Regions from separate parts of the Clostridioides sp. LIBA-6822 genome, predicted to be linked through region 4. Evidence: riboswitches for the same ligand, from Rfam matches in the RefSeq annotation. Region 4 holds a riboswitch; each other region holds the start of a gene.
The links. A riboswitch is a leader RNA that binds a small molecule or an ion and turns the genes downstream of it on or off. The one in region 4 is predicted to bind S-adenosylmethionine.
Positions count from the first base shown of each region.

Region 1 (7,944 bases), 1.7 Mb from region 4:
ACAGGTAGTGATGTAAAAGCAGGCTCAACAGCAAAAGCTGTTTTAAACAATGATGTAATAAAATCTATGGATGCATATAAAAATGATAACATAATATATTTAGATTCGCCAACATGGTATGTAAATGATGGAGGTCTAACTTCTTTAAATAAAATGATAGATGATGCGTCACAAGCAGTTAATAAATAAGTCTATTATTTACGATGAACATGTTTTATTTATTGCTATTTAATCAGCCACTTAAAGTGGCTGATTTTTTATAGTTTAAATAATAATGTGAATTATAATAATATAAATATATTCAAAATATAATAAAATACAAAGTTATACTAGACAAAAAGAATAATTTTTAAATATAATTGAATTATATAGATATATAGGTTGTCGCAATTATATAATTTTAAGCAGAGTTTTATAACTAAAAGTAATATAAACTGTATCTAAAAAAAGAGTGATTTCTATAAAAACGTTTTTGTAAATAGATATAATACTAAAAATAAACTATGTAAAATAAGCATTTCTATATCTTAATTGTATAGAAATTTTTATTGGAATTTCATGCTTCTTATTTGAAAAAATGATTATACACAACTTTGTTGAGTTGATTATAAAGAATATCTAATACATGAAAAACTACATAGAGGATAGGGGTATTTTATGAAGAGAGTTTTGAGGGTAACTATCTTAGTCTTATTTATTTTATTAATTTCTATAAGCTCCATTTCGATTAAATTGATTCGTAATATTGCGGACTATGGAAAACTAATTAATTATGTTGGTATCGTCCGTGGAGCGAGTCAACGTTTAAGCAAATTAGAGATGGACAATCAACCAAATGATGAGTTAATCGACTATATAGATGGAATTTTACATGAATTAATTACAGGGGATGGAAAGTACGGTTTGGTAGTTACCGATTGCAAAACATATAACGATTATTTATTTTTACTAGAAAAAAAGTGGAAAGATTTAAATAGTGAAATAGAAAAAGTAAGAATGAATGAAGAAAACAATCATTTATTAGACACAAGTGAAGACTTTTTTTATCTTGCAAATAATACAGTGTTTGAAATAGAAAATTTTTCTAAAGAGAAAAGTGATTATCTAATGACTTTAATAATCATTATATCTATTATAGGTATGTTAGCATGGATTATATTGATTATACAATACAATAGAAAATTGATTAGTTTGGAAAAATTAAATGTAGATTTAAAAAACATTGCGTATAAAGATGAGCTCACAGGAGCAAATACTATAGAAAAGTTTAAGCTAGATGCAAATCAAAATATTTATAAGTATAAAGACAAGAAATTTGCTGTATTCTATATTGATTTTGAAAATTTTAAATACATTAATGACATATTTGGATATGATTATGGTGATATGATATTAAAACGATATGCTAATCTTATGATGAATGATATTGGAAAATATGAGATATTTGCAAGGGAAATTGCAGATAGATTTATTGCTTTAAGGTGCTATGTGGATAAGGCAGACTTAGTGATACGACAACGAGTTGTAGATGAGAAACTGATTAATATTACGAACGAAATTAAAAACAAATATAACATTACGATTGTCAGTGGAATTTGTTGTATTGAAGATGTAATTGAAAAACTAAACATAGATGATTTAATAAATAGAGCAAACTTTGCACAAAAAACTGTTAAAAATAAACCAGGTACTAATTATGCTTTTTACAATGAAAATATTCGTAAAAAAATGATTGAAGAAAATACAATCAAAAGTAGAATACATGAAGCCATTGAAAATAAAGAATTTATAGTTTATTTTCAACCCAAAGTTAATTTACATAATCAAAAGATAGATTGTGCAGAAGCTTTAGTACGTTGGTTGACTCCAGATAAAGGTATCATATCTCCTGCAATATTTATTCCAATACTGGAAAAGGATTTTTTTATTGGTTTGGTAGACAAGTATGTTTTTGAAGAAGTTTGTAGATGGATTAGAAAGAGATTAGATGAAAATAAACCATTTGTTCAAATATCAGTTAATGTTTCTAGAATACAGTTTTATAATGCCAAATTTGTGGAAACTTATTCAGAGATAAAAAAGAAATATAATATACCTCAAAACACTATAGAAATTGAATTTACTGAGAGTGTTGCTTTTGAGAATCAAGAACACTTTTTGGAAATTATACATGACTTACATAAAAATGGATTTACTTGCTCTTTAGATGATTTTGGAAAAGGGTATTCATCTTTGGGTGTCTTAAAAGATTTACCATTTGATGTTTTAAAACTTGATTCTATGTTTTTTAATGCTAGCTTAGACAAAGATAAAGAAAAAACAGTAATAAAAAATATTATACATATGCTAAAAGAATTGAATATTACAACAGTTGCAGAAGGTATTGAATGTAAGGAACAAGTTGAATTTCTAAAAGATGTTGGATGTGATTTAGTACAGGGATTTGTATTTTATAGACCAATGCCCATGTTAGAATTTGAAGAAATATTGGATAAAGAATTTATTCATAATAGTTAGAAAGTAAATAATTATAAAAAAAAGAGACTGTGAGTGAATTTACTCATAGTCTCTTGATAATATGTACTTATTTTCTTCCTGCAACCCATTTTAAGCCCCAATGAAACTCATTGTCCATTTCTTTATGGCCTTTAAAGTATTTAATGACTTTTTCAACACTGAATGTCTCATCATTTACATTTTCTATCAATGCTATTGAACACATGTTATAGCCATTTTTATGTTCATCAAGTTTAACAACTAAATCTGAATCTTGTTTTTGTTTGATTGTTACAATTCCATCAGCCTCAGACCAATTAGCTACACCTTCATAGATAAAAGCATAAATAAGTATTCTCTTTATTTCTTTTATTTTATTACCATTTATTCTTATATTTTCTCCTTGTGTATTGCTACCTGTTCTGTCATCTCCATCTAATTGAGCAAAAGGGGGATTCTCTAAACTACCAAAAGAATTACCTAATGCTTGTACAGCACCTTTTACACCATTTTTCATTTCAAACAGGCAACCTAAATCTAAATCTATATTACTGCTTTTTAGAGAGCCAAAAAAACCTTTTTTTTGTATTTTTTGATTCCAATTTAAATTAACTAAGATTTCACCTAAATCACTATTTTCTTTTTTTGTAAGGTTTATTTTTTGTCCCTTTTTTAATTCTATAGCCATAGTAATCTTCCTCCATAAACATAGATTTACTTAAATGGTAGCACTTAACAAGTCAATATTCAACAAGATTAGAATAATAATATTAAAATTATACTAAATATACTAGAAAACAGGAATTACAATTCCTTTGTATTTCTCTTCAATTATACTTCTTGCTTTATCTGATGTAAGAACATCTTGTAGAACTTTAATTTTTTCACTATCTTTATCTTCAGTTCTAAATGCCAAAAGATTTGCATACTCATCATTTATAGGAGCTGTATAAAGTCCATTTTTCTTAGCATCAAGACCAGCAGGTACTGCGTATGTAGTATCTATAAATGCAGCAGTTACGTCTGGAAGAGAAGATGGAATCTGAGCAATATCCAATTCTTTAAATTGTATGCCTTTTGGATTTTCGATTATATCTTTAGGACTAACTAGTCCATCATCTTTAGGTAAAGTTAAAAGCCCAATACTTTCAAGATATCTAAGGTCTTTAGAACAAGAAGATGGATTGTTGCTTATTGCAATTGTATCTCCTTTCTTAAATTCATCAATAGATTTTATCTTGTAAGAGTAAAGTATTGCTGGGCATACATATAGTTTTTTTCCAGCCATTATTTTATATCCTTTAGCTTTGACAGCCTCTTTTAGATAAGGTTCATGTTGGAATAGATTTGCATCAATTTCTCCATTATTTAAAGCTTCGTTTGGAAGTATGTAATCATCAAAATTCTTAATTTCTAAGGTATAACCTTTTTCTTCGATAAGTGGCTTTAATTCTTCTAATAATTCTCCACCTGGTACTAAAGTAGCACCAACAACAATTTTTTTGTCATCGTTAGCTTTAGAGCATCCAACTATAGATAAAGTGAAAACTAGACATAATAATAAACTTAATAATTTTTTGAATTTCATATAAATTCCCTCCTGAATATGATTGATTAGTTAAAAATAAAATACCCTCTTTTATCACACTGCAAAATAAAATAAGCCTGAGTTTAAACTCAGGCTTTAAAAGCTAATTTAGACTCATCTTTCAGTATAATACTGCAGGATTTAGCACCAATGTATATAAAAATATACTGGTTGCTGGGTTTCATAGGGCCAGTCCCTTCACCACTCTGGATAAGAAGTATCAATTTTTAATTATGTTATAAATATTATCATGATTTTTTATATATGTAAACACAATTTTATAAATATTTTAAAATCTTTAGTATTTCTATTTAACACCTAAGATTCCAGAAACTAAAATATCAGTATCAGCACCTAAGAAATAATCATTTATTTCAATTGAATTTAAAACATTTCTTAAAGCATTTTCTTCATGCTTTGTGCCAACAAGTTTGTCTTCCACAAATGAAACATCACGTTTTCCAAAAAAATCTCCAAAAAATTTTATAGTTGTTATTATGCCTTTATCAACATTTAGATTAAACTCAACATTTCCACCAGAATATTTTAACTCATTTGAAAGAGTATATTTTGGTGAATTACCAAAGTTCCAATCCCAAGTTTCATATTTTAATTTAGTAAGTTTTTCTATTTGTTCTATGTCATACTTACTTAAACAATAATTAGTATTATCAATATTAGTTTTAGATAAATAATCCATAATTGCATCTTTAAATTCCAGTATATCCATTTTAGATTTTAGATGTTCACTTATATTAGTTACACGAGATTTTACAGATTTTATTCCCTTTCCTTCAAATTTTATAGGCTTTACTTTTAAAGCTTTTGAAAGGTCGTTTATCTCAGATGAAAATAACAACGTACCATGGTGCATTACCTTGTTTTTGTAGTTGTACTGGGCATTTCCAGAAAATTTCTTACCATCTATAAGAAGGTCATTTCTTCCAGAAAATTCAGCGTTGACATCTAATGTTTTAAGCAAGTCTATTATTGGTTGAGTGAATCTTCTGAAATCACTAAAGCTATTATTATTGCAAGCTATGAATGTAAAATTTATATTTCCTAAATCGTGAAATACAGCTCCACCACCAGATTGTCTCCTAACGACAGGTATAGAATTTTCTTTTATATATTCTAAATTTATTTCAGAAAGTGTATTTTGATTTTTTCCAACAATTATAGAAGGTTCATTCCTCCATAAAATAAATAAGTCTTCGTCAAGATTTTTAAGAAGATACTCTTCCATTGCTAAATTGAAGTAAGGGTTTGTCTTTTCATTGTAAATTAATAACATTAAAGTAATTCCTCCATATAAATGATAAAATTTTTTTGTTGGTCTTAGTACAATTAATTTTATAATTCGACAATAACTTGAAAAGTCCTTTAAATTAGAAGTTTTAAACAAGAAGATAATCGTGTATTAATAGAAGTGCCCATTAAACAAAATCATAATAAAATGGAATTTAATGTAAAAAATAAAAAGGATTTTTAAAAACTACCTTGCAAAGTTTAAATAAATAATATATACTCAAAATATACTTAATAAAAGTGAATAGAAGGGTAGAGGCGCAATAATCTATCAGTACTAATAATGAGTTAAGCACAGAGATTTATTAGGAAAGGAGATATTGCCGAAGTTTTATAATCGATGCTTTAAGATTATATTGCTGGGGGTACATAGAAAATATGTACAACTGTCACAGGTTTATTTGTGGTGAGCTATCATTTAAGGAATTATATTATACTTATTTTAATATTGTTGATGTATTGTAATTTTTAAGCCTTGAGTGTTTAGCACTTAAGGCTTTTTTAGTTTTATCAAATACCCTGTACAATTCACAAAACTAAAAAGAGAGGGAGATTTATATGAGAAATAAAAAAATTAATATTATTTTTCTGACGACAATTATGTTCATAATGTCAACAGTAATGGTTTTTGCGGAGGAAGATATAGACACTATTGCACTAGCTAATGCAGAAAAATTTGGAATTTTAACTTTAATACCACCATTAGTTGCTATAATACTTGCATTTATAACTAAAAACGTAATAATTTCCTTACTTATAGGAATTCTTTCTGGTAGTTTTATAATTAAAGCTAGTGGTATAAATGTGTTTGCCACACTTATACAATCATTTTTAGATTTAGTGGACAGAGCTTTGGTATCGCTATCAGACCCATGGAATGCAGGAATAATACTACAAGTTCTAGCAATTGGAGGAGTAATAAATCTTGTTGCTAAAATGGGAGGAGCTAAGGCTATAGCTGAAGCACTTGCCAAAAGAGCGAAATCAGCAAAAGGTACACAACTTATAACATGGTTTTTGGGTCTTTTAGTATTCTTTGATGATTATGCTAATTCATTAATAGTAGGTCCTATGATGAGACCTGTTGCAGATAAAATGAAAATATCAAGAGAAAAATTAGCCTTTATAATAGATGCTACAGCAGCACCAGTTGCTGGATTAGCCATAATATCTACATGGATAGGTCTTGAAGTTGGTTTAATACATGATGCTTTTGAAAGTATAAGTGTGGATGTTGATGCATTTGGTATATTTTTAAATACAATACCATTTAGATTTTATAATATATTAATATTAGCGTTTATTGTAATATCAGCATTATTATTAAAAGAATTTGGGCCAATGAGAAAGGCTGAGATAAAATCTAGAAGTAGAAAAGTTGGTACAGACCTTGATGAAGGCGTAGAAGAATTAGATGATTTAGCTCCAAAAAATGGAGTGAAATTGAGTGTGTGGAATGCTATAATTCCAATTGGAACATTAATAATAGTTGCTTTAGCATCATTCTATTATAGTGGATATACATCTATAATGGAAGGTGAAGATAAAGCTCTAATACAACTATTTACAAATTCACCATATTCTTTTGGGGCAATAAAAGAAGCATTTAGTGCATCTGATGCATCTAGAGCATTATTCCAATCTGCACTTGTTGCAAGTTTAGTTGCTATTATAATGGCTGTAGTAAAAAAGATTTTTACAGTATCAGAAGCAATTGATGTCTGGATAGATGGAATGAAAAGTTTAGTAATTACTGGTGTAATATTAATACTTGCATGGTCATTGAGTTCAGTAATAAAAGAATTAGGTACAGCTAAATTTTTAATACACTTATTATCAGGCTCACTACCTCCATTCTTATTGCCAAGCTTAATATTTGGTTTAGGAGCAATAATATCTTTTGCTACTGGAACAGCTTATGGAACTATGGGTATACTTATGCCACTTGCAATACCACTAGCATACTCATTAAACCCTGATATGTCCTATGTAATAGTAAGTACAAGTGCAGTTTTAACAGGTGCAATATTTGGAGACCATTGTTCTCCAATTTCAGATACAACAATACTTTCTTCAATGGGAGCTGGTTGTAATCACATAGACCACGTTAATACTCAAATGCCATACGCTATATTTACAGCAATAATCACTATTGTATTTGGATATATACCAGCTGGATTTGGATTACCAATATATATAGTATTACCAGTGGCTATAGCTGCGATATTTGTGGGTATTCAAATAATTGGTAAGAAAGTTGATGAAGCAGAGATAGAACTTGCAGAATAAGGATATAAATAAATTTCACCTTTTATTATCATTGTTTTGTTAGTTTTTAGATAATTTTAAAAAGTTATTGAAAATAATAGCGAAATATAGTAAAATAAAAGAGTGATAAGCGGATGTGGCGGAATTGGCAGACGCACTAGACTTAGGATCTAGCGCCATTGGCGTGGGGGTTCGACTCCCTTCATCCGCACTCTACAGTGCTTAGTTGTGCTGAAAAAAAAACTGGGGTTGCTGGCTTTCGGAGTGGGCTATCCCGTTTTTAT
Region 1 covers NZ_CP196995.1:1,832,897-1,840,840, forward strand. Annotated here, with positions in the region: gene ACTG48_RS08770 (siderophore ABC transporter substrate-binding protein) at 1-189, shown strand, start outside; gene ACTG48_RS08775 (putative bifunctional diguanylate cyclase/phosphodiesterase) at 658-2,517, shown strand; gene ACTG48_RS08780 (TerD family protein) at 2,585-3,184, opposite strand; gene ACTG48_RS08785 (MetQ/NlpA family ABC transporter substrate-binding protein) at 3,287-4,084, opposite strand; SAM riboswitch class I at 4,196-4,301, opposite strand; gene lplA (lipoate--protein ligase) at 4,392-5,378, opposite strand; lysine riboswitch at 5,638-5,814, shown strand; gene ACTG48_RS08795 (Na+/H+ antiporter NhaC family protein) at 5,951-7,681, shown strand; tRNA gene ACTG48_RS08800 (tRNA-Leu) at 7,791-7,871, shown strand.
Region 1: it holds a riboswitch for S-adenosylmethionine, as region 4 does, so the genes downstream of both, ACTG48_RS08785 (MetQ/NlpA family ABC transporter substrate-binding protein) here and metK (methionine adenosyltransferase) in region 4, are expected to answer to the same signal.

Region 2 (7,944 bases), 1.9 Mb from region 4:
AGTACTCTTCAGGCTGAAGAAGTGCAAGAAACGACTGATAATATGTTGGAGATAGCAAGAAGTATGGGAGTTCCAAAATATGTAGACCCTTTTATTACACTTTCTTTTATGGCACTTCCTGTTGTTCCACAAATAAGACTTACTGATTTGGGTTTGTTTGATGTTGAAGAATTTAAATTTATATAGACTATGAAAATGGTAGTAAATTGACAGTATTTAATATATATTAAATACTGTCAATTTTAATTAATGGATTAGTTAATCTGATTTTAAGTTTAAATACTTTAATCGAGATATTTATGGTATATTTTTAGAATATAAATATTATGAAAATTATATATTGATGAGACTTTATATATAAAAAATAAAAAATTTTATTTATGTACAGATATATAGGGTAATAATATATAATATAAAATTATCAATAAAAACAAAAGGAGAGATATTTATGTTGAGTATAGGAACAAAAGCACCAGAATTTACATTAGAGGATAAAGATGGAAATAAAGTAAGTATGTCTGATTTTAAGGGAAAAAAAGTAGTAGTATATTTTTATCCTAAAGACAATACACCAGGTTGTACACGTCAAGCTTGTGCTTTTAGAAATGCATATGATGGATTTAAAAAGGATGATGTACAAGTTATTGGTATAAGTAAAGATAGTATAAAATCACATCAAAAATTTGCAGAAAAACATGAACTTCCATTTATTTTACTTTCTGACCCTGATTTAGTTGCTATTAAAGCATTTGATGTATGGAAAGAGAAAAAAATGTATGGAAAAACTGCATTGGGAGTTGTGCGTGCAACTTATATCATAGATGAAAATGGAATTATTGAAAAAGTCTTTGAGAAAGCAAAACCAGATACAAATGCACAAGAAATTCTTGAATATTTGGAAAAACAGGAGTAATAAGAATTTATGATTATAATGTTATCACCAGCTAAAAATATGAAGCATATAGAAGCCTTTGATAGAGATTTGAGTTTACCCTGTTTTATAGATAACACAAAAGAAATAGTGGAAAATATAAAGGCATTTAGCATAGAAGATTTTAAAAACAGAATGAAAATCAATGAAAAATTAGCTATATTAAATAAAAATAGATTTGAGAATATTAAGTTTGATACACTTGGAAGCCCTGCAATCTTAACTTATGATGGAATTCAATATAAAAATATAGAGGCAGATAGTTTTACAAAACAAGATGAAGAGTTCGCAGACAATTGTATTCGAATCATAAGTGGATTGTATGGGGTTATAAAACCGTATGACAGTATATATGAGTATAGATTAGAAATGCAGACAAAATTACAGGTACGTGAATTTAAGAATTTGTATGAATATTGGGGAAATAGCATATATGAACAATTAATCAAAGAAAAAAGGGCTATCGTTAATTTGACATCAAATGAATACAGTAAATCCATAGAAAAATTTATTAAAGATAGTGATACATGCATTACATGTACTTTTAAAGTAAGTAAAAATGGTAAATTAAAAGTTGAATCTACACAAGCAAAGAAAGCTAGAGGGATGATGGTAAAGTATATTGTAAAAAACAGAGTAAGAGATACTGAAGAACTCAAAAAATTTAATTTAGGAGGATATAAGTATCAAGAAAATTTATCTGATAATGGTGAGTACATATTTGTAAAAGAGTAGATTTTTATTAAGCATTAAAAAGTATTGTTAAATTTAGGTAAAATATACTTATTGTGTATTGAATTGAACTTGATTTTAAAATATAATTATTCTTAAATCAAAAAAAGAAAGGAGTGATCTTCCAAAATGGAAAATCACAAACAGATGCCTTGGCATTCAAGAGCAACTCATGAAATTTTAGAAAGTCTAGATTCATCAGAGGAGGGGCTCACCGATACCGAGGCGGAAAAACGGATTAAAGAGAATGGTTTAAATGAACTGAGAAAAAAACCACCTAGAACAACTTTACAAATGCTTTGGAGTCAAATTACAGATGCTATGGTTTTAATACTAATAGGAGCAGCCATATTATCCTTGATATTTGGAGAATTTACAGAAGCTTTTGTAATACTAATAATTGTAACAGTAAATGCAGTTATTGGAATTGTTCAAGAAAAAAAGGCAGAGTCATCGTTAGAAGCATTAAAAAATATGAATTCACCTATAGCTCGTGTTATGCGTGAGGGTGAAGAAAGTGTTATTCCAGCAAGTAATCTTGTAGTAGGAGACATTGTTTTTTTAGAGGATGGAGCGATGGTCCCAGCAGACCTTCGTTTGATAGAAACATCGAGTTTAAAAATTCAAGAAGCTTCATTAACAGGAGAATCTGTTCCATCAGAAAAAGATTCAGATACAATCTTATCTGAAGAATGTGTATTAGGAGACCGTAGCAATATGGCTTATACATCCTCAATCGTCACATATGGTAGAGGTGTAGGTGTTGTAGTTGCAACTGGTATGGATACAGAAGTGGGTAACATAGCACATCTTTTAGATTCACAAGATGATTTTGATACTCCTATAAAACGTAAACTTAATACTGTTGGAAAGACATTAAGTGTCATAGGTATTATTGTATGCGTTGTTATATTTGCAATAGGTGCATTTTATCAGAGACCTCTCTTGCCAATGTTTATGATTGCAATTTCCCTTGCCATATCAATTATTCCAGAGGGATTACCTGCAACAGCTACTATTGTAATGGCTTTAGGCGTACAACGTATGGCTAAAAGAAATGCTTTAATTAGAAAATTACCTGCTGTTGAAACATTAGGAGGAGCTACAGTAATATGTTGCGATAAAACTGGTACATTAACTTTAAATAAGATGACTGTTACACATATTGCTGTAAATGGAGATTTTGAGTCTGGAAAAGTTACATCAATAGACACTGCATCTGAAAAACATCCACTAGTATATAAAGAAATTGTTTATGCTGGTGCACTTTGTAATGATGCGTGTATTAATCCAGATAAAACAGATGAAATATTAGGTGACCCAACAGAGGGTGCATTAATTTTTATGGCCAACAAATTTGGAATAGATCAAGAAGCTCTTGAAGAAGAATATCCACGTGTATTTGAACAGCCTTTTGATTCTGATAGAAAATGTATGACAACTGTTCATAATATAGATGGAAAGATTACTGCTTATACTAAAGGTGCAGTAGATGAAATTCTTGACTTATGTACTAAAATATTAACATCAAAAGGCGAAAGAAATATTACCGAAGTGGATAAAAAGAATATACACGAATTATGTCTTACTATGTCTAAAGATGCATTGCGTGTACTTGGTTTTGCGAAGCGTGAGATTTCATCTATACCAAAAGAAGATAATGAAAACATAGAATATGATTTGACATTTATAGGTATGGTTGGTATGATTGACCCTCCAAGAACTGAGGTAATTGATGCAGTAAATACTTGTAAAGAAGCAGGTATAAGAACCATAATGATAACAGGTGACCATAAAGTTACTGCCACAACAATAGCTCATGAATTAGGAATATGGAATGAAGGAAATACTGTTATATCTGGTGATGAACTTGATAATTTAAGTGATGATGAACTAGATGAAGCTGTTAAAAAAGCTACAGTATTTGCACGTGTGTCCCCATTTGATAAACTTAGAATTATACAATCTCTAAAAAGAATTGGAGAAGTACCAGCAATGACTGGAGATGGAGTAAACGATTCTCCTGCCTTAAAATCTGCTGATATTGGTATAGCTATGGGTATAAGTGGTACAGACGTTGCAAAAGATTCTTCTGATATGATTTTAATGGATGATAGCTTTACAACGATTGCTTATGCAATAAAAGAAGGTAGACGTGTATATAGAAATATACAGAAAGTTATACAATTCTTACTTGTTGGTAATATAGCAGAGATACTTACATTGTTTGTTGCAATATTATTAAATTGGGATACTCCACTTCTAGCAGTTCATATTTTGTGGGTAAACCTTGCAACTGCTACACTTCCAGCCCTTGCGCTTGGAGTTGACCCACCAAGTAGAAATATAATGAAGCATCAACCAGTAAAATCAACGACCTTGTTTGAAAAGAACCTTATACAAAGAGTAGTTACTCAAGGTATATTTGTGGCAATAATGACTATTTTAGCATATAAAATTGGTCTTAATATAGAAAACCATGCTGTAGGTCAAACAATGGCATTTTGTGTATTAGCATTTTCACAAATGTTAAGAGCTTTTAGCCAACGTTCAAATACAGATTCCATGTTTAACAAAAATAATGGTAAGAATCCATTTCTTTTAATTTCATTTTTAACTTCTGCGTTACTAATAGCAGTAATACTATTTGTACCTGTTTTTAGAAATGCATTCAGTTTAACTATTTTAAATGGTTCAGAATGGCTTATAACAATTAGTTTAGCCATAATGTCTGTAGTTCAAGTAGAGATTGGAAAATTTATTAAAAGAAAATTTTTAAAAAAATAGTTGACAAAATTAGGAAAAATATATAAGATATAAAACATAGAAAAATTAAATAAATCTTATCCAGAGAGGTGGAGGGACTGGCCCTATGAAACCCGGCAACCAGTATATTTATATACATTGGTGCTAAATCCTGCGGCGAAAGCTGAGAGATGAGTATAATTAAGCTTATACAGAGCCTGAGTTATATACTCAGGCTTTATTTATTTTAAATCTCATCTGATAAATAGTTTAATTTTTTACTAAAATCTAAGGGGGATACAAAAATGTATAATAAAGAGACAATATGTGTGCAAGGAAATTACAAACCAGGAAATGGAGAACCAAGAGTTTTACCTTTATATCAAAGTACAACTTTTAAATATAGTAGTATAGACCAACTTGCTGAACTATTTGACTTAAAAGTTGATGGACATATATATTCAAGAATAAGCAATCCTACTATTCAAGCTTTTGAAGAAAAGATAAGTCTACTAGAAGGAGGAGTATCTTCTGTGGCTGTGTCATCAGGTCAATCTGCAAATATGTTAGCAGTTTTAAATATATGTAAATCAGGAGATAGTATACTTTGTTCTTCAAAAGTATATGGAGGAACATTCAATTTATTAGGACCTAGTCTTAAAAAATTTGGAATAGATTTGATATCATTTGACTTAGACTCAAGTGAAGATGAAATAGTAGCACTTGCAAATGAAAACACTAAAGTTGTGTTTGCAGAAACACTTGCAAATCCAACTCTTGAAGTTATAGATTTTGAAAAAATAGCAAATGTAGCTAAGAGAGTGAATGTTCCATTTATAGTCGATAATTCACTAGCATCACCAGTGCTTTGTAATCCTCTAAAATATGGAGCAAACATAGTTACTCATTCTACTACAAAGTATTTAGATGGCCATGCTTCAAGTGTTGGAGGAATTATAGTAGATGGAGGAAACTTTAACTGGGATAATGGGAAGTTTCCAGAGTTGGTTGAACCAGACCCAACATATCATGGAATAAGTTATACTCAAAAATTTGGAAATGCTGCATATGCAACTAAGGCACGAGTTCAACTACTTAGAGATTATGGAAATTGTTTAAGTCCATTTAATGCATATCTTACTAATTTAAATGTTGAAACACTTCACCTTAGAATGGAGAGACATAGTGAAAATGCACTTAAAATAGCCAAATTTTTAGAAAAACACGAAAATGTAGATTGGATTAACTATCCAGGACTTGAAGATAACAAGTATTATGAGAATGCGAAAAAGTATCTATCAAAAGGATGTAGTGGAGTTTTATCATTTGGAGTAAGAGGTGGGCTAGAAAATGCCAAGAAATTTGTGGAGAAATTACAGATAGCATCTTTAGTTACACATGTTTCAGATGTAAGAACATGCGTTATACATCCAGCTTCAACTACTCATAGACAATTAACAGAAGAACAATTGATTGCATCTGGAGTATTACCTTCACTAATAAGATTATCCGTTGGAATAGAAAATGTAGAGGATTTAATAGCTGATTTAAATCAAGCTTTAAATTTCTAAGAGAAAGAGAAGTGAAAAGATATGGCTTTAATACTACCAAAAGGATTACCTGTTATTAATAAATTATTGGATGAAGGAATAGATGTAATTTACAAAGAAGATTTTAATAAAGAATTAAAATATGAAAAAAGTATAGATACAAAGATAGCTATATTGAATTTAATGCCTATAAAGATGGATACAGAATTAGATTTACTTAGAAGGATAGACAAAACAGGATTCAATGTATCTGTGGAATTTATTAAAATCTCAACAAGAGAAAGTAAAAGAGTATGTAATGAATATGTTAAGGATTTTTATAAAACATTTGATGAAGCCAAAGAAGAGTACTTTGATGGCTTTATAATAACAGGAGCTCCAGTTGAACAAATGGAGTTTGAAGAAGTTGATTATTGGAATGAACTAGAAGAAATTATGGATTATTCTAAAAGAAAAACTAAATCTACATTATATATATGTTGGGCGGCTCAAGCAAGTCTTTACAAATACTACAATGTAAAAAAACTTCCATTAAGTCAAAAATGTTTTGGAGTATTTAAGCATAAAGTAGATAAAAATAGTAAAATAGTAGATGGATTTGAAAAAGAATTTTTTGCTCCACATTCAAGACATACTACTATAAATACTGAAGCTCTAAAAAATAATAAAGAATTAAGTATTGTAAGTCATTCTAAAGAAGCTGGTCCTTATATAATTACAAATTCAAGAGATGTATTTGTAATGGGACATGGTGAATACGATAAGTACACTCTTGATAAGGAATATAAGAGAGATATAGATAGGGGCGATGAAATATCAATACCTCAAAACTATTATATTAATAATGACCCTTCAAAAGAGCCAACAGTCAAATGGAAGAAACATTCTGAGTTATTGTTTAGAAATTGGATAAAAAATTATCTACTACAATAAATTTAGGATAGTATATAAAAACTAATTAAATAAGATATAGAAAGCTATAGGTATAAAGATAATCTTAATGATTCTTTATACCTTATTATTTTTAAAAAATTTGACATTATAGTAGTAGTTTTATATAATAATACTAAACCGACTGACGGTCTAATGAAAGGAGAAAACATATGAGAATAGTAAAAGACCCTGAAGAACGAAAAGCTGAAATATTAGATACATCTGAAATGCTTTTTTGCACTAAAGGATATTCAAAAACTACTATAAATGATATTTTAAATGAAATTGGAATTGCAAAGGGAACTTTTTATTACTACTTTAAATCTAAAGAAGAAGTAATGGATGCAATTATAACTAGAATTATAGATAATGATATAAACATGGCAAAAAAAATTGCTTTAAATCCAGAAATTCCAGTACTTGAAAAATTTTTTCAGATATTAATGTCTCAAAGACCTAGTGTTGGAAACAATAAAGAAAAAGTAATTGAACAATTCCATTTACCCAACAATGCAGAGATGCATCAAAAGACAATAGTTAAAACTATCCTAAACTTCACACCAATTTTAGCAGATGTAGTAGAACAAGGTGTAAGAGAAGGAGTGTTCAATACAAAATATCCGAAAGAAACAATAGAGTTTTTGATTGCTTCTTCTGAATGTATATTTGATGAATCAATGTTTAATTGGAACAAAGATGAAATGCTGCAAAAAACAGAAGCTTTCATTTACATTATGGAAACAACATTAGGTGCAGATAAAGGAAGTTTTGATTTTGTACATGATATGATAATAAGAAATTAAACTTTGTACCATTTATTGATTTATCTTTTGATTTTTAGATATATTATATTTTAAACAATTGCTTGTAATGAGGTTAAAAAATGAGAAATCGGTGTAAAATATATACATCGATTTTTTATTAAATTTTATTGTATCAAATTAAACATCAATAAGATAAGAGATTAATAATTGAAGTTACAATATTGTAATTGACAACAAATACTTAATACTATAATATTTAATACATTAAATATTATAGTATTAAGTATTT
Region 2 covers NZ_CP196995.1:2,030,638-2,038,581, forward strand. Annotated here, with positions in the region: gene ade (adenine deaminase) at 1-186, shown strand, start outside; gene bcp (thioredoxin-dependent thiol peroxidase) at 449-913, shown strand; gene yaaA (peroxide stress protein YaaA) at 923-1,666, shown strand; gene ACTG48_RS09760 (cation-translocating P-type ATPase) at 1,793-4,450, shown strand; SAM riboswitch class I at 4,504-4,606, shown strand; gene ACTG48_RS09765 (O-acetylhomoserine aminocarboxypropyltransferase/cysteine synthase family protein) at 4,714-5,979, shown strand; gene ACTG48_RS09770 (homoserine O-succinyltransferase) at 6,001-6,891, shown strand; gene ACTG48_RS09775 (TetR/AcrR family transcriptional regulator) at 7,062-7,694, shown strand.
Region 2: it holds a riboswitch for S-adenosylmethionine, as region 4 does, so the genes downstream of both, ACTG48_RS09765 (O-acetylhomoserine aminocarboxypropyltransferase/cysteine synthase family protein) here and metK (methionine adenosyltransferase) in region 4, are expected to answer to the same signal.

Region 3 (7,944 bases), 1.5 Mb from region 4:
AAGCTATTATATTTACATATGGAGAATCGCTTGATTCTATTACTATAGCATCTTTAGTAGGATTTAAGTTAGCTGTTAAAGCATAATTGGAATTTATAACTGCTCCATCAACATCTTTTAATACTGTTGGTAATTGTTCTGCATTCATTTCTTTTATTTGTATATTTTTAGGATTTTTAGTTATGTCTTTTTTAGTTATAAGCTCTCCATCTTTTACTTCTATTAATTTACTTTTTGCTAATAATTTAAGTGCTCTAGCTCCATTAGTTGCATCATTTGGCACAGCTATAACTGCTCCATCTTTTATTTCATCTAATGACTTAACTTTTTCTGAATAGAATCCCATTGGCTCTATGTGAACTTTAGATGTATACGTAAGTTTATATTCTTTCTCCTTCACAGTTTCTTCTAAAAATGGAATATGTTGAAAGAAGTTAGCATCCAAAGAACCTTCATCTAAAGCTGTATTTGGAAGTACATAGTCATCAAATATTTTTACTTCTAAATCATATCCTTTTTCTTTTAATAAAGGCTTTGCAACTTCCAATATCTTTGCATGTGGATTTGATGAAGCTCCTACTAGTATTTTCTTATCCTCTTTGTTTGAACAACCTACTGCTGATATTGCTATTGCTGATACCAATGCTACTGATAATAATTTTTTTAATTTCATTTTTTACTCCCCCTCTTTAAAATGTTTATGATTAAGTTATTTTAGTTTCTTGTAAGCTAGATTTCCTATACCTTGTATTATCTGAACTAATATTACAAGTGCTATTACTGTATACACCATTACTGCTGTATCAAATCTTTGATATCCATAAATAAGTGCTATATTACCTAATCCTCCAGCTCCTACTGCACCTGCCATAGCTGTATATCCAAGTATAGATATTATTGATAATGTAATTCCAGATACTATTGAAGGCATGGCTTCCTTTATCATAACTTTAAATACTATTTGTCTCTTTGTAGCTCCAAAAGATCTTGCAGCTTCTATCAATCCTTTATCAACTTCATTTAGTGAACTTTCTATAATTCTAGCGATAAATGGTGCTGCACCAATAGTTATAGGCACTATTGCAGCAGTTTCTCCTATACTTGTTCCAACGATTAATCTAGTTATTGGAATCATTGCAACTATAAGTATCATGAATGGGAAACTTCTAAATATATTTACTATAAACCCTAAAGCACTATTTATTGTGCTATTTGGTTTTAATCCATCTGGTTTTGTAACCACTAATATGATTGCTAGTATAAATCCTAATATTGTTGCCACTATAGTTGGTACTATAACCATATACAAAGTTTGTAACAATGCATTTGGAAATAGTGTTGTCAAAAAGTCGATTAAACTATTCATTTATCATTTCCTCCCATCTTATGCCCTTACTAGTTAGATATTGTTTTACTTGTTCTCCACTTTTATCTGAAACATTTATGATAAGTGAGCCTAAAATATCTTCTTTGAATTGCTCTAATTTACCGAATATTATAGAAACATCTATATTTAGTTCTCTTGCCATAGTTGTAATAATAGCTTCATTAGAAATATCTTTAGGGAATAGTATCTTTATATTTGTTCCCTTTGGTAAGATTATACTTTCTTCACCGATTAATTTTCTAAGTCCTTTAGTATTTCTTAAGAAAATTTCTTCTGTATCTCCCACCTCTAAAACTTCTCCATTTTCCATTATTGCTACTCTTCCACAAATCTGTTTTATAACTTCCATTTGATGAGTTACAACTATTATTGTTATTCCTAGTTTTTTATTTATATCTTCAAGTAATGAAAGAATTGATTTTGTAGTATTTGGGTCTAATGCTGAAGTTGCTTCGTCACAAAGAAGTACTTGTGGATTTAGTGCCAAAGCTCTAGCAATTGCAACTCTCTGTTTTTGACCACCACTTAGATTTCTAGGTTTATCATTTTTCTTTTCAGATATTCCAACTACTTCTAATAACTCTAAAACTCTTTTCTTGATTTCTGATTTTGTATATCCAAAACATTCTAATGGCAATGCTACATTATCAAATACAGTTCTTCTCTCAAGTAATGAAAAGTGTTGAAAAATCATACCTAACTCTTTTCTTAAATCTCTCATCTGCTTTTCATTTAATGACTTTACTTCCTTATCAGAAACAAGTACATTACCTTCTTGATATTCTTCCAGTCCATTTATGCATCTAAGTAGTGTTGATTTACCTGCACCACTATGACCTATTATTCCAAAAATTTCTCCAGATTCTATTTCAATATTTACATCTTTAAGCACTTGAATCTTTCCATAATACTTATTAACATTTTTTATGCTAATCATAAAATTTCCTCCCCATATATTCTGCTCAGTTTTTATGTTTATCCTAGCTTATGTCTTTTAATTTGTATCTAACAAAATAAAAGCCTGAGTATAAACTCAGGCTTAGAAAGCTATTTATACTCATCTATCAACTATATTAGTTGCAGGATTTAGCACCAATGTATATAAAATATACTGGTTGCCGGGTTTCAAAGGGCCAGTCCCTCCACCACTCTTGATAAGACGTTATTTAATTTAATTTGATTATCATTTGTTGCTATGTTATATATGATATATTCATTAATAATATTTGTCAATGAATTTATTTAAATTTCTTATTTTTTATTACTTTTAGTGAAAAATAAATATCTATTTTTTATTGATTTTATAGCTTACAAACCCCTGTATTTTCAAATGACTTAAAGACAATGATGATTACATGACTCTAACACCTTAGACTTTATTAAAGATTTAAGTTGCGCAGATTCTATTATTGTAGTATTATTTGCAAAAAACAACAAATACTCAGCTACCCAATTCAGAGTATATTTTGGTATATGCATATCTATATAACCACGATTAGACAAAACTTTTAACCCTCTTGCCAGTAAAAATTCTTTTAAACGTTCAGTGGCAATGTCACTTGTGACAAACTATATAGAAATGTTACACTTCCACTAGTGGGAATGTGGATATAAAATCTGCTGTTGATTCAGGAAATTATAAAGCCAATAATTATGGGAATTTAAATATCCAATATACTAAAATAGCTAATAATCTTTCATTCTTTAATAAAAATGACAACATTAATATTATACTTCCTAAAAATTTAGAGTTCGAATTTGTAGCAAAAACAAAAAATAGCTTAATTCTAATCAATTTTCAAAAATATATTATTATTGAGAAAAAGACAGTAAAATGTAGAATTGGTAGGCATCCTAATATAGAAATTAATGTTGAAAGCAATATTGGAAATATTAAGGTTACAAAATGATAGTGATTATATTTTATGATGAAAAATATCAATGTCTTCTTAGATATCGTACCAATTTGCTAATATTATTGAGGAATTAAGATATTCGACTTAATTATTGTATTGGATTTTGATATAAAAAAATGCGAAGCCCAAGAAAGATAATATCTTCAGGGCTTCTATATGTTTTAAAACTTTTTCATTTTCTAATTAGGTATTTGTTATATTATTTTTTATTATTTCCTGTTATTCCTAGTCTATCATTCATATCTTTTATCATTTTTCTAAAACCACTACCTATATCATTTCCAACATCTTCTGTTCCATGAACTAGTTTCATAAAGTCATTTTGACCTTTTTTCATATCTTCATCAGATACATTGTCTAATTTTTTTATTCTTTCATCTATATCTTTTACTAATCTTTCACCTTCAGTTATTAATTCATCATTCATTTTCTTTAATTCTGTATCTTCTGTTTTACCATCTTTTTTAAGAGATGTTACAAATGATTGTATTTTATCTCTACTATCTTTGTACGCAGCCTTTACATCATTTAAGTATTTTTCATTTCCTGGATATTCTTTATCCTTAAACTGATTGTTTATGCTTTCTGGAGTATCATAAATAGAGTATCTATTTAAACCTGCTATATAATCGTTATAACTTGTTGAATAATAATTCATATAACCTTCATTGTTATTTACTGATTCATTGGGATTTTTTCCTGCATTCTCACTTGGTTCTTCTGTTTTTTTAGTACATGCAGTCATTCCTATAGCTAATACTAACGCTAGTCCTACAAATAAAGTTCTTTTTAATTTCATTTTTATTATCCTCCTAGATGTTTTGTATTACAAAAAAATTTAATATATTTCTTTCTTAATTTAGTATTTCTATATTTTTATTTTTTATTTACTAAAATTAAACAAGTTATAATTTATTTTTTTGGAAATTATAATAAATAAGCAATTAAATGAAAAAAATATAATTTTATTGTTGATATTGATTATCATTCATAGTATAATTTAATTAATTGATATTAATTTTCATTTGAAGGAGGTTATCTTTTATGTCTTGTTGTAATTCACAATTTTGTTGTAAAAATAAAATTGAATCATCATATATAAAATGGCTTTTAGAAGTTTTAGGTCCAGTTTTTTTAGGTTCTAAACCTGCTGAAATAATAAATATTTCATTTACTGATGTAAATAGAGAGGAAAAGATTAGTGACATTTACAAATATCTATACAAATGTAAAAAAATAGATTTTATAGTTATTGATAAAAAGAAAAAAGGATTAAAAATCTTATTTGTAAACAAAAATGCATTATCAGAAAGATTAAAATGTAAAAAAACAGTAAATTTTTTAAAATTTCTAGGATATAAACAAAATACGAATGTCAATGCCTATTTGGAGCATTTAGTAAATAAACTTAATGGTGATACTTTCCCTGATGAAATAGGAATTTTTTTAGGATATCCTCTTAAAGATGTAATTGGCTTTATGGGATATAGTAATTATGAGGTTTCTATGATTAAATATTGGAAAGTTTATGGAGATACAAAACAATCAGAATACACGTATTCTAAATTTTTACTTCATCGTAAGAAAATGAGAAAATTACTAGACTACATAAGTGTAGATAAAATAGTAAGTTGTTTTTAATTGTATTTTTATATATGACAATAAAAAATACACCCTTTTACTATGCTGTTTCCATAATAAATAAGGGTGTATTTTTTACTTCAATATTCTAATTTTGATTGTACAACATATCTTTAATATTTATTTTCTTTTCTTGCATTCCATTAGACATTAAGAATTCTTGTGTATCTTCTAACTCTTTTATATCTTTATCTGTTATTTTAGAACTAAAATTATACCAAGAATACATTTCTTTTGTTTCATCTAAAGATAATCCAACTTCTTTAGATACAACATCCATTACTTTGTCCTTATTTTCATCCATATATTTTAAAGTATCTTCATGAACTTTCATAAATCTTTTTACTAGTTCAGGATATTTTTCAGCAAAATCATCACTTACAGCAGTAACTATTATTCCACTAACTAATCCTTCTCCATTTACAATCATCTTAGCACCTGAATTTATTGTTTTTAATGCAGTTGGACCTGCAAGCATAGCTACATCAGCACTTTTACTTTCTAATGCAGAAGCAGCACCAGGAATATCCATATTTACATATTCAACATCGTCTATAGTGTAACCTTCCTTAGCAAGTGCAGCAATTAATAATTGATGAAGTATAGTGCCCTTTGGTCCTACTATTTTTTTGCCTTTTAAATCCTTTATAGATTTAATATTTTCGTTATTAGTTATAAGCATATATCCTTTTGGTGATCTACTATAAATATTTGTAATTTTAAGACCAACATCATTTGAAGCAGCTATTATTGCAGATGTTCCTCCTAAAGCATGTAAAAAGTCTATCTCCCCTGCAGCTAGTGCCTGAGTTTGCTCTGGTCCTGTTGTTAATTCATGAAAATTAACTTTTATATTGTCCTTTTTAAATTCTTTTCCAAATAAGTCATCCTTTTTTTCCAGTATACTAGGAACATTAAGTGGTGATTTTACATAAGTCAGATTTATTTCCTTTGGTAAACTAGCTTCTTTTTTTGCAGGTGCATCTTTGTCCTCATCTTTTGTTGAGCATCCTACAGTACCAACCAACACCATTACTAAAGATGTCATTACTGCTAAAATTTTTTTATTTCTTTTAATCAATTAAAACTCCCCCAATTCCCTTAATATTTCTTTTTTTAAGCTTATATAATAGCTTTTAGTTAAATCTCTATTATATTCATCTTCGACACTAAACTGTTTAATCCCTTTATTTTTACTAAAAACAATTATTTTCTTTGCTATTTCCATAGCTTCTTCGATATTGTGAGTTACAAATACTACACCTTTTTTAGTATTTTCATGGATATTTATAACTTCTTTCTGCATTTTTCTTCTTGTAAAGTAATCTAGTGCCGCAAATGGCTCGTCCATAAGTAAAATATCTGGATTGAAGGAAAGAGCTCTTGCTATACTTACTCTATGAGCCATACCTCCTGATAATTCATTTGGATATGAGTTTTTAAATTTTTCAAGCTTCATCATTTTTAAATATTTGTCCAAATCAACTTTATTTCTATTCTTTTTTTCAGTATGTAAAAGTATATTTTCACTCACATTCAACCATGGCATAAGTCTACTTTCTTGAAATACCACTCCCACTTTTGGAATGCACTTTTTATCATTACTATAAAAATATATATTTCCACTAGTCGCATTTTCAAGACCTGCTAAAATTCTAAGTAAAGTAGTCTTACCACATCCACTTTCACCTAATATAACAGTTATTTCTTCACTAGATATATTTAACGATACATCATCAAGAACTAAGTGTTCTTTATTATCAACTAAATATTTTTTATGTATATTCTCTAGTAAAAATCCATTTCTAACCATTTAAATCAACCTGCTTCCCTTTGCTAAACTTTATTATCGCCTTTGAAAATAAATAATCTGAAAGTATACCTAAAAATCCAATAACAAAAATACCTACCAATACAACATCAGTTCGCGACATATCTTTTCCATCAGAAATCAAATATCCTAGACCTGAAGAAGCTGCAATAAGCTCTGCTCCAATTATAGCTCTAAAACTATATCCAAGACCTAAACTAAGTCCAACAACAATATCTAACATAGAATTAGGAATTATTATTTTATAAAAAATTCTCTTCTTAGATAAATTAAAAGATTTACCCACTTCTATTAATTTGTTATCGCAATTTTTTATGCCTTTCAATGTATTTAAAAATATTGGGAAAAAGGATGCTAAAATGATAATTATAATTTTGGATTCTTCACCTATACCAAACCATAAAATCAGCATTGGAACCAAAGCTAGTGGAGGTGTACTTCGCATAAATTCAAAGAGTGGTTTGAAATATTCATACATTTTTTTATTTACTCCAAATACAACTCCAAGTGGTATCGCTATCAGTGAACTTATTAAAAAACCTACCAATATTCTTTTTATACTGGCATAAGCATTTAAGAAAATAGAACCATCATATATCATTTTTATGAAAGTATCTAAAACTCTTTCAGGAGGAGGCAAGATATAACTACTCCATATCCCCAGAATACATACAATCTTCCATAAAATTAAAATTATTAAAAAAATATAATATCCTTTGAACTTTTTATGAATTTTCTCAATCATATAAAACTCCTTTTAATATATCTATCCCTGCTACCCTTTTTATTTTTTAAAATCCTAAAGAATGATTAAACTAAACTAAAAATCTAATCTATACCAATTCTTAATCCACCTGAATTCATTCTATCAGAAGGTGTAGAATCTGTTTTCAAGCCAGACAATCTTTCAGATGGCTGTATAATAACTATTTGTCCAGGTTCAACAAATTCCATATGATAAGATTCCCCCGAAGTCTGACCAATAAAAGTCTTCCATGATAATTTTGCTACCTTTGGATATGGTTCTCTTCCAGTCCAAGCTACTAATGCATCTGGGTCAACACAACAAGGACCTTCAAGTATTAGAGGATTCCCATCTGTTATTATAGCAACATCTTGATTTTGACCTGTTTTATTTATTAAATGTGTAGTAAAAAGACCTTTTTGAG
Region 3 covers NZ_CP196995.1:1,639,074-1,647,017, reverse strand. Annotated here, with positions in the region: gene ACTG48_RS07915 (MetQ/NlpA family ABC transporter substrate-binding protein) at 1-673, opposite strand, end outside; gene ACTG48_RS07910 (methionine ABC transporter permease) at 710-1,366, opposite strand; gene ACTG48_RS07905 (methionine ABC transporter ATP-binding protein) at 1,359-2,324, opposite strand; SAM riboswitch class I at 2,442-2,548, opposite strand; gene ACTG48_RS07900 (hypothetical protein) at 2,723-2,866, opposite strand; partial or broken gene ACTG48_RS07895 (DUF4097 family beta strand repeat-containing protein) at 2,986-3,297, shown strand; gene ACTG48_RS07890 (hypothetical protein) at 3,503-4,102, opposite strand; gene ACTG48_RS07885 (DUF3793 family protein) at 4,348-4,944, shown strand; gene ACTG48_RS07880 (NrtA/SsuA/CpmA family ABC transporter substrate-binding protein) at 5,033-5,992, opposite strand; gene ACTG48_RS07875 (ABC transporter ATP-binding protein) at 6,026-6,757, opposite strand; gene ACTG48_RS07870 (ABC transporter permease) at 6,750-7,520, opposite strand; gene ACTG48_RS07865 (AIM24 family protein) at 7,604-7,944, opposite strand, start outside.
Region 3: it holds a riboswitch for S-adenosylmethionine, as region 4 does, so the genes downstream of both, ACTG48_RS07905 (methionine ABC transporter ATP-binding protein) here and metK (methionine adenosyltransferase) in region 4, are expected to answer to the same signal.

Region 4 (7,944 bases):
CTGTTTCCCATTTTTTTGTATAGTTATTTTTTACTTGCATTACTTTATCGCCTACTCTAAAGAGTCTTTTAGAAAAACTCTCTTCAACTTTAAATTTTTCTTTTTTGTTAAGATACTTTTGTAACTCTATATTGAGATTAGTAACTCCTAACTCTCCTTTTCTCATTGAAGATAAAACTTGTATGTCTTTTAATTTATCAACTTTATAAAATTTAGGTAATCTTTCATTAACTAATCCTATTATTTCATTTAATATTTCTTCATTGGTAGATTTTCTTATAAAAAAGAAATCTTTCTCTTTTGTATTTAAATAAAGCGGCTCTCCATTATTTATTTTATGAGCATTTACAATTATCATACTCTCTTGTGCTTGTCTAAATATTTCATTTAATTTAACCACATTTATAATATTAGAATCAATCATATCCTTAAGTACATTTCCAGCTCCTACAGAAGGTAGTTGGTCACTATCTCCAACCAAAATTACTCTTGTTCCTATCTTTATAGCTCTAAGTAGATTGTACATTAAAATTATATCTACCATTGATACCTCATCAACAATGATTACATCTGAATTTATTGGGTCTTCTTCATCTTTAAAAAAAGTTAAATCATCATCTGTTGAAAAACCCATTTCTAATAATCTATGTATAGTTTTTGCTTCTTTATCAGAAGTTTCACTCATTCTCTTTGCTGCTCTTCCCGTCGGAGCTGCTAAGGTCACACTTTTACCATTATTCTCAAATATCTCTATGATAGAGTTAATAGTGGTTGTCTTACCAGTCCCTGGGCCACCAGTTATAATTAATACTCCACTATTAATAGATTCTTTGACTGCTAAAATTTGTTTTTCTGCTAACTTGATTTTTTTATCTTCTTCTAAAATATTAATTTCACTATCTATATCTATTTTCAAGTCTTCAAATTCATACTGTGATAATTTTACGATTTGACTACATACTCCATTTTCAGCTAAATAATATGGCATAAGATATATAAGATTTTCATTGTTTACTTTCTCTATATGTATTTTTTGGTTATAAACTAACATCATTATACACTCTTTTATTATTTCTCCATTTAGCTCCAATAATTTTTCCGAATCTTGTATTAGAACATGCTCTGGTAAATATGTATGTCCATTGCTTAGAGATTTATTTAAAGTGTATAAAATTCCCTGACAAACTCTATCTTTAGAATTTTTATCTATGCCAATTTTATTGGCTATACTATCAGCCACCTTAAATCCTATTCCTCTTATATCTTCAGCAAGTTGGTATGGATTTTTATTTATGACTTCTATTGCACTGCTTTTATATTTCTTATATATTTTTAGACAGTAATTTGGCGTTATTCCAAAAGGAGATAGTTCTATTATGATGTTTCTAAGCTCTCTGTCTTCTTCATAACTTTTTACTATTTGTTTTACCTTTTTACTCCCTATACCTTCTACTTCTTGTAGTCTTTCTGGTGAATTTTGTATCACATTTAGTGTATCTACACCAAACTTATCAATTATTCTCTTAGCCATTTTTTCACCAATACCATGTATCATTCCAGAAGATAAATAAACATAAATTCCTTCTAAGGATGATGGTGTCACTGGCATAAAACTATTCACTTCAAACTGAGTACCATAAATTTTATGGTTTACCCATTTACCTTCAACTTCGATACTCTCTCCAATTGCCAAAGTAGGCATACATCCTACAATTACAATTTCATCCTTTTCATTTACCAGATGAGCTATTGTATATCCATTGTCCTCATTTTTAAAGACTATTTCACTTATCATTCCTTCTAATTTTTCCATTTTTATCTCCTAAAAATACTAATACTCGCTCCATTTAAGTTAGTATATTTTATATGTTAGACTATGATAGTTCTAGAAAAGTTTTTATACTTTTATACTTAACCTAATTTCCAACTATTATACATTTTATCAGAAACAAAAAAAATGTGCATCCAAAAAATATGGCACCTTAGAAAACAGGTACCATATTTTAATAACTATTTTATTTTAATTACTTCATGTGTAAAGTACAAACTAAATTTCATAAATTTATTCTAATATTAACTTATCTCAGATTTATTTTCCTTATACCCACTGGTTTTAGTAATTCTTCTATAAAGCATACATAGTAAAATCAAAATTCCCATGTAACCTGTATACGGATATAGTGTTCCTACTAGCTTATCAAATGGCAATAGACCTCCTATACATGCTAGTATACTTACTACTATTGTTATCATTCTAAATTTAGGATGGTCATCCTCTACAAATCTATTAGTTACTGACCATAATAGTGGTACAGCTGTAGTGTATATTCCTAATAAAAGAACTACTGAGAATAAAATACCTATTATTGGAGATATCTTATCAGCTAAATAAAGTGCTGGTATCTCTTTTGTATATATATTTCCTATGTCTGAAAGTAATGCTAAATTCATCATTATAGCTGCTGCCATAAGAGCTACTCCACCTATTATACCACCCCACACAGCATCTTTCTTATTTACTGCAGAAGAACCCATTCCTGTCAAGAATGTTATTACTATTATTACATTATAACAAGTATAAAGCACACCTGAGAAATACCCACTTGATGTAGCAGTTTTAATGTTTAGACTATCAACCATAGCTCCAGCATTTGGTAAAGCATCAATATTACTACACAAACTAATAGCTCCTACTAAAAGTGTAAATATTATTATTATAGGACCTATATTACCTAGTATTTTAGAAAGCCTTGTCAAACCTAAAGAAACAGTTATTAGGGAAACGATTGCCATACCAATCCTACCTACATATGGATTTAATCCATAGTACTCTGATAATGTAGCTCCTGCTCCTGCAATCATTATTACTAATGTTCCAAATAAAAATAGTGGTCCAAACCATTCAAAGAATGTGCCAAGATATTTTCCACAGTATACTTGATAAATCTTTATTGGCTCCTTAAGCTTCAATTCTCTTCCTTTATCTATAACTTCTGCTCCAAACCATGAAAATAATACCATAGATATTATTCCACCTATAATACCAGCATATCCATAAAACGTAAAAAATTGCAGTATTTCTTGACCAGTTGCAAATCCAGAGCCTATTACAGTAGCCACATAAGCTCCAGCAAAACTTATAACAGTTTTAACATTTATCTTGCCTGACATACATTACTCCCCCCTAATTAAAATAATTTTTTAAGTGTAAGTTTATTAAGATTATATTAGACGTATTATTGTGATATTTCAATATATTTTTAATAATTTAACAGTAGTTAACACATTCTTAACCAGTTTTTAACATATATCCTATAATATGTATCAATTTGCCATAATATTATAAAACAAAATACACTAATCTAATTAAATACTGTTTGTTTATTATATGATGAGAAATTTACATTTATTAAAAATATTTAATCTACAATAAAAAAACTGTTAGAAAGTAATCTTAAAATTACATTCTAACAGTCTCTTAGTTAAAAATTATTCACCTAGAGCATCTTTTCTTAATTGCTCAACTTTGTCAATTTTTTCCCAAGGTAAATCTATATCAGTTCTACCAAAGTGACCATAAGCAGCAACTTTTTTGTAAAGTGGCTTTCTTAAATCTAAGTCTCTTATTATAGCTCCTGGTCTTAAATCAAAGTGTTTATTTACTAATTCAACAAGTTTTTCTTCTGAAACTTTACCTGTCCCAAAAGTATCTATAAATATAGACAGTGGTCTAGCTATACCTATAGCATATGCAAGTTCTATCTCACATTTATCTGCAAGGCCAGCTGCAACAATATTTTTCGCAACATATCTAGCTGCATAAGCAGCAGATCTATCAACTTTTGTAGGGTCTTTTCCTGAGAAAGCTCCTCCACCATGTCTAGAATATCCACCATAAGTATCTATTATTATTTTTCTTCCTGTAAGACCTGTATCTCCTTGAGGTCCTCCTATAACAAATCTTCCTGTTGGATTTATATAAATTTTAGTTTCTTCATCAAGTAATTCAGCTGGTATAACCTCTTTAATAACATGATTAATTATATCTTCTCTTATTTTATCATTTGATACTGTTTCACAATGTTGAGCTGATATAAGAACTGTATGTACTCTTACAGCTTTATTTCCTTCATATTCAACAGTAACTTGAGTTTTTCCATCTGGTCTTAAATAATCAACTAAACCTGTCTTTCTAACTTCTGTAAGTCTTCTTGATAATTTATGAGCCAAAGATATTGGAAGTGGCATTAATTCTGGAGTCTCATTGCATGCAAATCCAAACATTATACCTTGGTCTCCAGCTCCAACTTTTTCTATTTCTTCTTCTATCTCTTCTCCAGTCTTGCTTTCTAGACCTTCATCAACTCCCATAGCTATATCTCCAGATTGCTCATCTATAGAAGTTATAACTGCACAAGTATCACAGTCAAATCCATATTTTGCTCTTGTATATCCAATCTCTCTTACTGTTTCTCTTACCAGTTTAGGAATATCTACATAAGCAGATGTACTTATTTCTCCTGCTACTAAAACTAATCCAGTTGTAACTGTAGTTTCACAAGCTACTCTAGATTGTGGGTCTTTTTCTAATAATGCATCTAATATTGAATCTGATATTTGGTCACATATCTTATCAGGATGTCCTTCTGTAACTGATTCTGACGTAAATAAATGTCTTGCCATTTTTATTCCCCCTTATACATTCTTAATTTTTATTATAGGTTTTACCTTATTTTTAATTTTAGAAATTTTACTCAAAATAAAAAACCTCTCCTTTATAAGAAGAGGTTAATAATCGTAATTGTATACTAATTAACTGACCTCATCTTTCAAGACTTTTGTCTTGTAGGAATTAGCACCTTTTCCCATTTGGGTGGTTGCTGGGCTTCACAGGGCCTATCCCTCAGCCGCTCTTGATAAGGTAATCAAGATTTAAGTTTTGTTTTACTTTACTAGCTTACTATTTTTTTAAAATTTTGTCAAGATTTTTAGTCATATTTTTCCCATACCTTTTTTTGTAAGACAAATAAAATATTATCTCTATCTGAAATTTAAAGTTAGGTCTTTTTACTGTTTTTTATTCATATATTTTTTTGAAGGGGGTGTTCCTATTGTATTTAGCTAAAGTAAATTACAGCGATGATGATGTTATACAGATGCTAAGTTCAGTTCTAAAAACTATAATTAATGAAAATACGATTGTTGTTTGCATAGGAACAGACAGGGCTATAGGTGATACTTTAGGCCCTTTAGTTGGAACAATACTTAAGAACAGTAAATTTAAATACCCCGTTTACGGTACACTAGATAACCCTATTCACGCCTTAAACATATATGAGTCTTTAGATACTATAAAAAATACACATATGCAAGGTAACTTCTTGGCTATAGATGCTTGCTTGGGGTCGCAGAGTAACATAGGTAATATACAAATTAGAGAAGGACCTATCCTGCCCGGAAAAGGTGTTGGCAAAAAACTACCTCAAATAGGAAATTATTCTATAGTGGGAATTGTAGATAAAATTGATGAAAACAATAGACTTTCATTTAATAATATACGTCTTAGCTTTATATTGGACTTAGCTGAAACAATAGCTTTAGCTTTATTAGTATCCACCTAAGTCCAATGTGAAGTAACCGATAAAATTCTTTATATAAAAAGGTAGATATTTTAGAGTATCTGATTAAATACTCCAAATTATCTACCTTTTTACTCTTATGTTGTTAGTTTTTACTTTTCAACCAAAGCAAACATTAATTCACCTTTACAGACAAGCTCTTCACCAACATATGCTTTAGCATCTGCCTTAGCTATATTTCTTCTAAGAGTTGTCATTTCAACTTCCATAGTTAATGTATCTCCTGGTCTTACTTCTCTCTTAATTCTAACTTTATCTATACCTGCAAATACACCTAATTTTCCTTTATTTTCCTCTACAGACATCATTGCAACTCCACACACTTGTGCCAAAGCCTCTACTATCAAAACTCCTGGCATTAATGGATATTCTGGAAAGTGACCTTGAAAAAATGGCTCGTTAACTGTTACATTTTTTATACCAACAGCTCTTTTTCCAACTTCTAGTTCTGTAATCTTGTCCACCAATAAAAATGGATATCTATGTGGTATTAATTTTTTTATTTCATCTATATTTAGCATTATAAACTCTCCTAATTATTTTCTTCTAAAAGACCCACCTGTTTCAAGTAAGTCTATTGAACCCAAAGCTATTCCTGTACCTTTTGCAACACAAGACAATGGCTCCTCTGCTATTGTAACAGTTATCCCTGTTCTCTGTTCTATTATTTTATCTAATCCATATAATAATGAACCTCCGCCAGTCATTATTATACCAACATCTCCTATGTCTGCTGCTAACTCAGGAGGTGTTTTTTCTAAAACAGCATGAGTGGCAACTACTATTTGCTCAACACATTCTCTAAGAGCTTCTAGCATTTCTGTTGAATTTATAGTTATAGAACTAGGAAGTCCTGTAATTAAGTTTCTTCCTGTTATCTTCATATATTTTTCTTCTTCTCTCTTAAATGCAGAACCAATTTCAAATTTGATTTTCTCTGCTGTTCTTTCTCCTATAAGAAGGTTGTGTTGTTTTTTCATATACTTAACTATAGAATCATCAAATCTATCCCCACCAACTTTTATAGATTCACTTACAACAGCTCCTCCTAGAGATATTACGGCTATGTCTACAGTCCCACCACCAATATCTATAATCATATTCCCATTAGGCTGTGATATGTCTACTCCAGCCCCTATGGCTGCTGCTATTGGTTCTTCTATGATATATACTTCTCTAGCTCCGGCTTGTCTAGTAGCATCCTCTACTGCTCTTTTTTCTACTTCTGTGACACCCGTTGGTACACATACCATAATCCTTGGCATGAAGAATCTTCCAAATCCTTTTTTATCAACTATCTTATCTATAAAAGATTTTAACATCTTTTCAGTTACATCATAATCAGAAATTACACCATCTCTTAAAGGTCTTATAGCAACTATATTACTTGGTGTTCTTCCTATCATTTTTTTAGCTTCTTCTCCCACAGCTAAAACAGAATCTGTCCTATTATCTATTGCTACAACAGATGGTTCTTCTAAAACGATTCCCTTACCACTAACATAAACAAGTACATTTGCAGTACCTAAATCTATGCCTATATCAGCTCCAGCCATTTTTTCAACTCCTTCATTTATATATTAGATTATATTATAAGTCTATTTTAATACTCCTATAATAAAGCATATACAAAAATCTCGCTTTAATCAAGAGAAAATAAATGTTTTAAGAGTATTATTATTCTGCTATTTATAATTATTTAATATATTTATTACAATAATCTAATTCAATAAAAAAAGTAGGTTTTTAACCTACATTTTTTTATGTTCCTTCTCATACTTTAATTTAGTTGCTAATCCCCCTCTAATATGTCTCTCTGATTTATTCTTGTCTAGCACACTTTTAACTTCTTTGGCAAGGGATGGATTTATTTCCTTCAATCTTTCTGTAACATCCTTGTGAATTGTACTTTTACTTACTCCAAATGTCTTGGCGGTTTGTCTTACTGTAGTGTTTTTTTCAAGTATATATTTTGCTACCACTATGGCCCTTTCCTCTATATGAGATCTCAAAGATTACCCCCCTCACATAATAGCTTTAATGATATATATGTAAAAACACCAAAAAATATAACAAGCTTAACCAAATATGATTAAACTTGTTATACTTTTACTTAATTAGACTCATTGGGTCTATAGATTTCTCTCCGTTATATGCCTCTAAGTGTACATGTATGCCCTCTTCACTCTCTACTTGAGAAGTGCTTCCTACAGTACCTAGAGATTGTCCTTCTGTTACCTTCTGTTCTTTTTTAACACTAACATTTTCATCTAAGTTTGAATATACAACTACAATATTATTGTCA
Region 4 covers NZ_CP196995.1:176,524-184,467, reverse strand. Annotated here, with positions in the region: gene recD2 (SF1B family DNA helicase RecD2) at 1-1,813, opposite strand, end outside; gene ACTG48_RS01220 (YkvI family membrane protein) at 2,074-3,171, opposite strand; gene metK (methionine adenosyltransferase) at 3,490-4,683, opposite strand; SAM riboswitch class I at 4,820-4,923, opposite strand; gene yyaC (spore protease YyaC) at 5,112-5,621, shown strand; gene fabZ (3-hydroxyacyl-ACP dehydratase FabZ) at 5,732-6,160, opposite strand; gene mreB (rod shape-determining protein MreB) at 6,176-7,195, opposite strand; gene spoIIID (sporulation transcriptional regulator SpoIIID) at 7,391-7,651, opposite strand; gene ACTG48_RS01190 (M23 family metallopeptidase) at 7,749-7,944, opposite strand, start outside.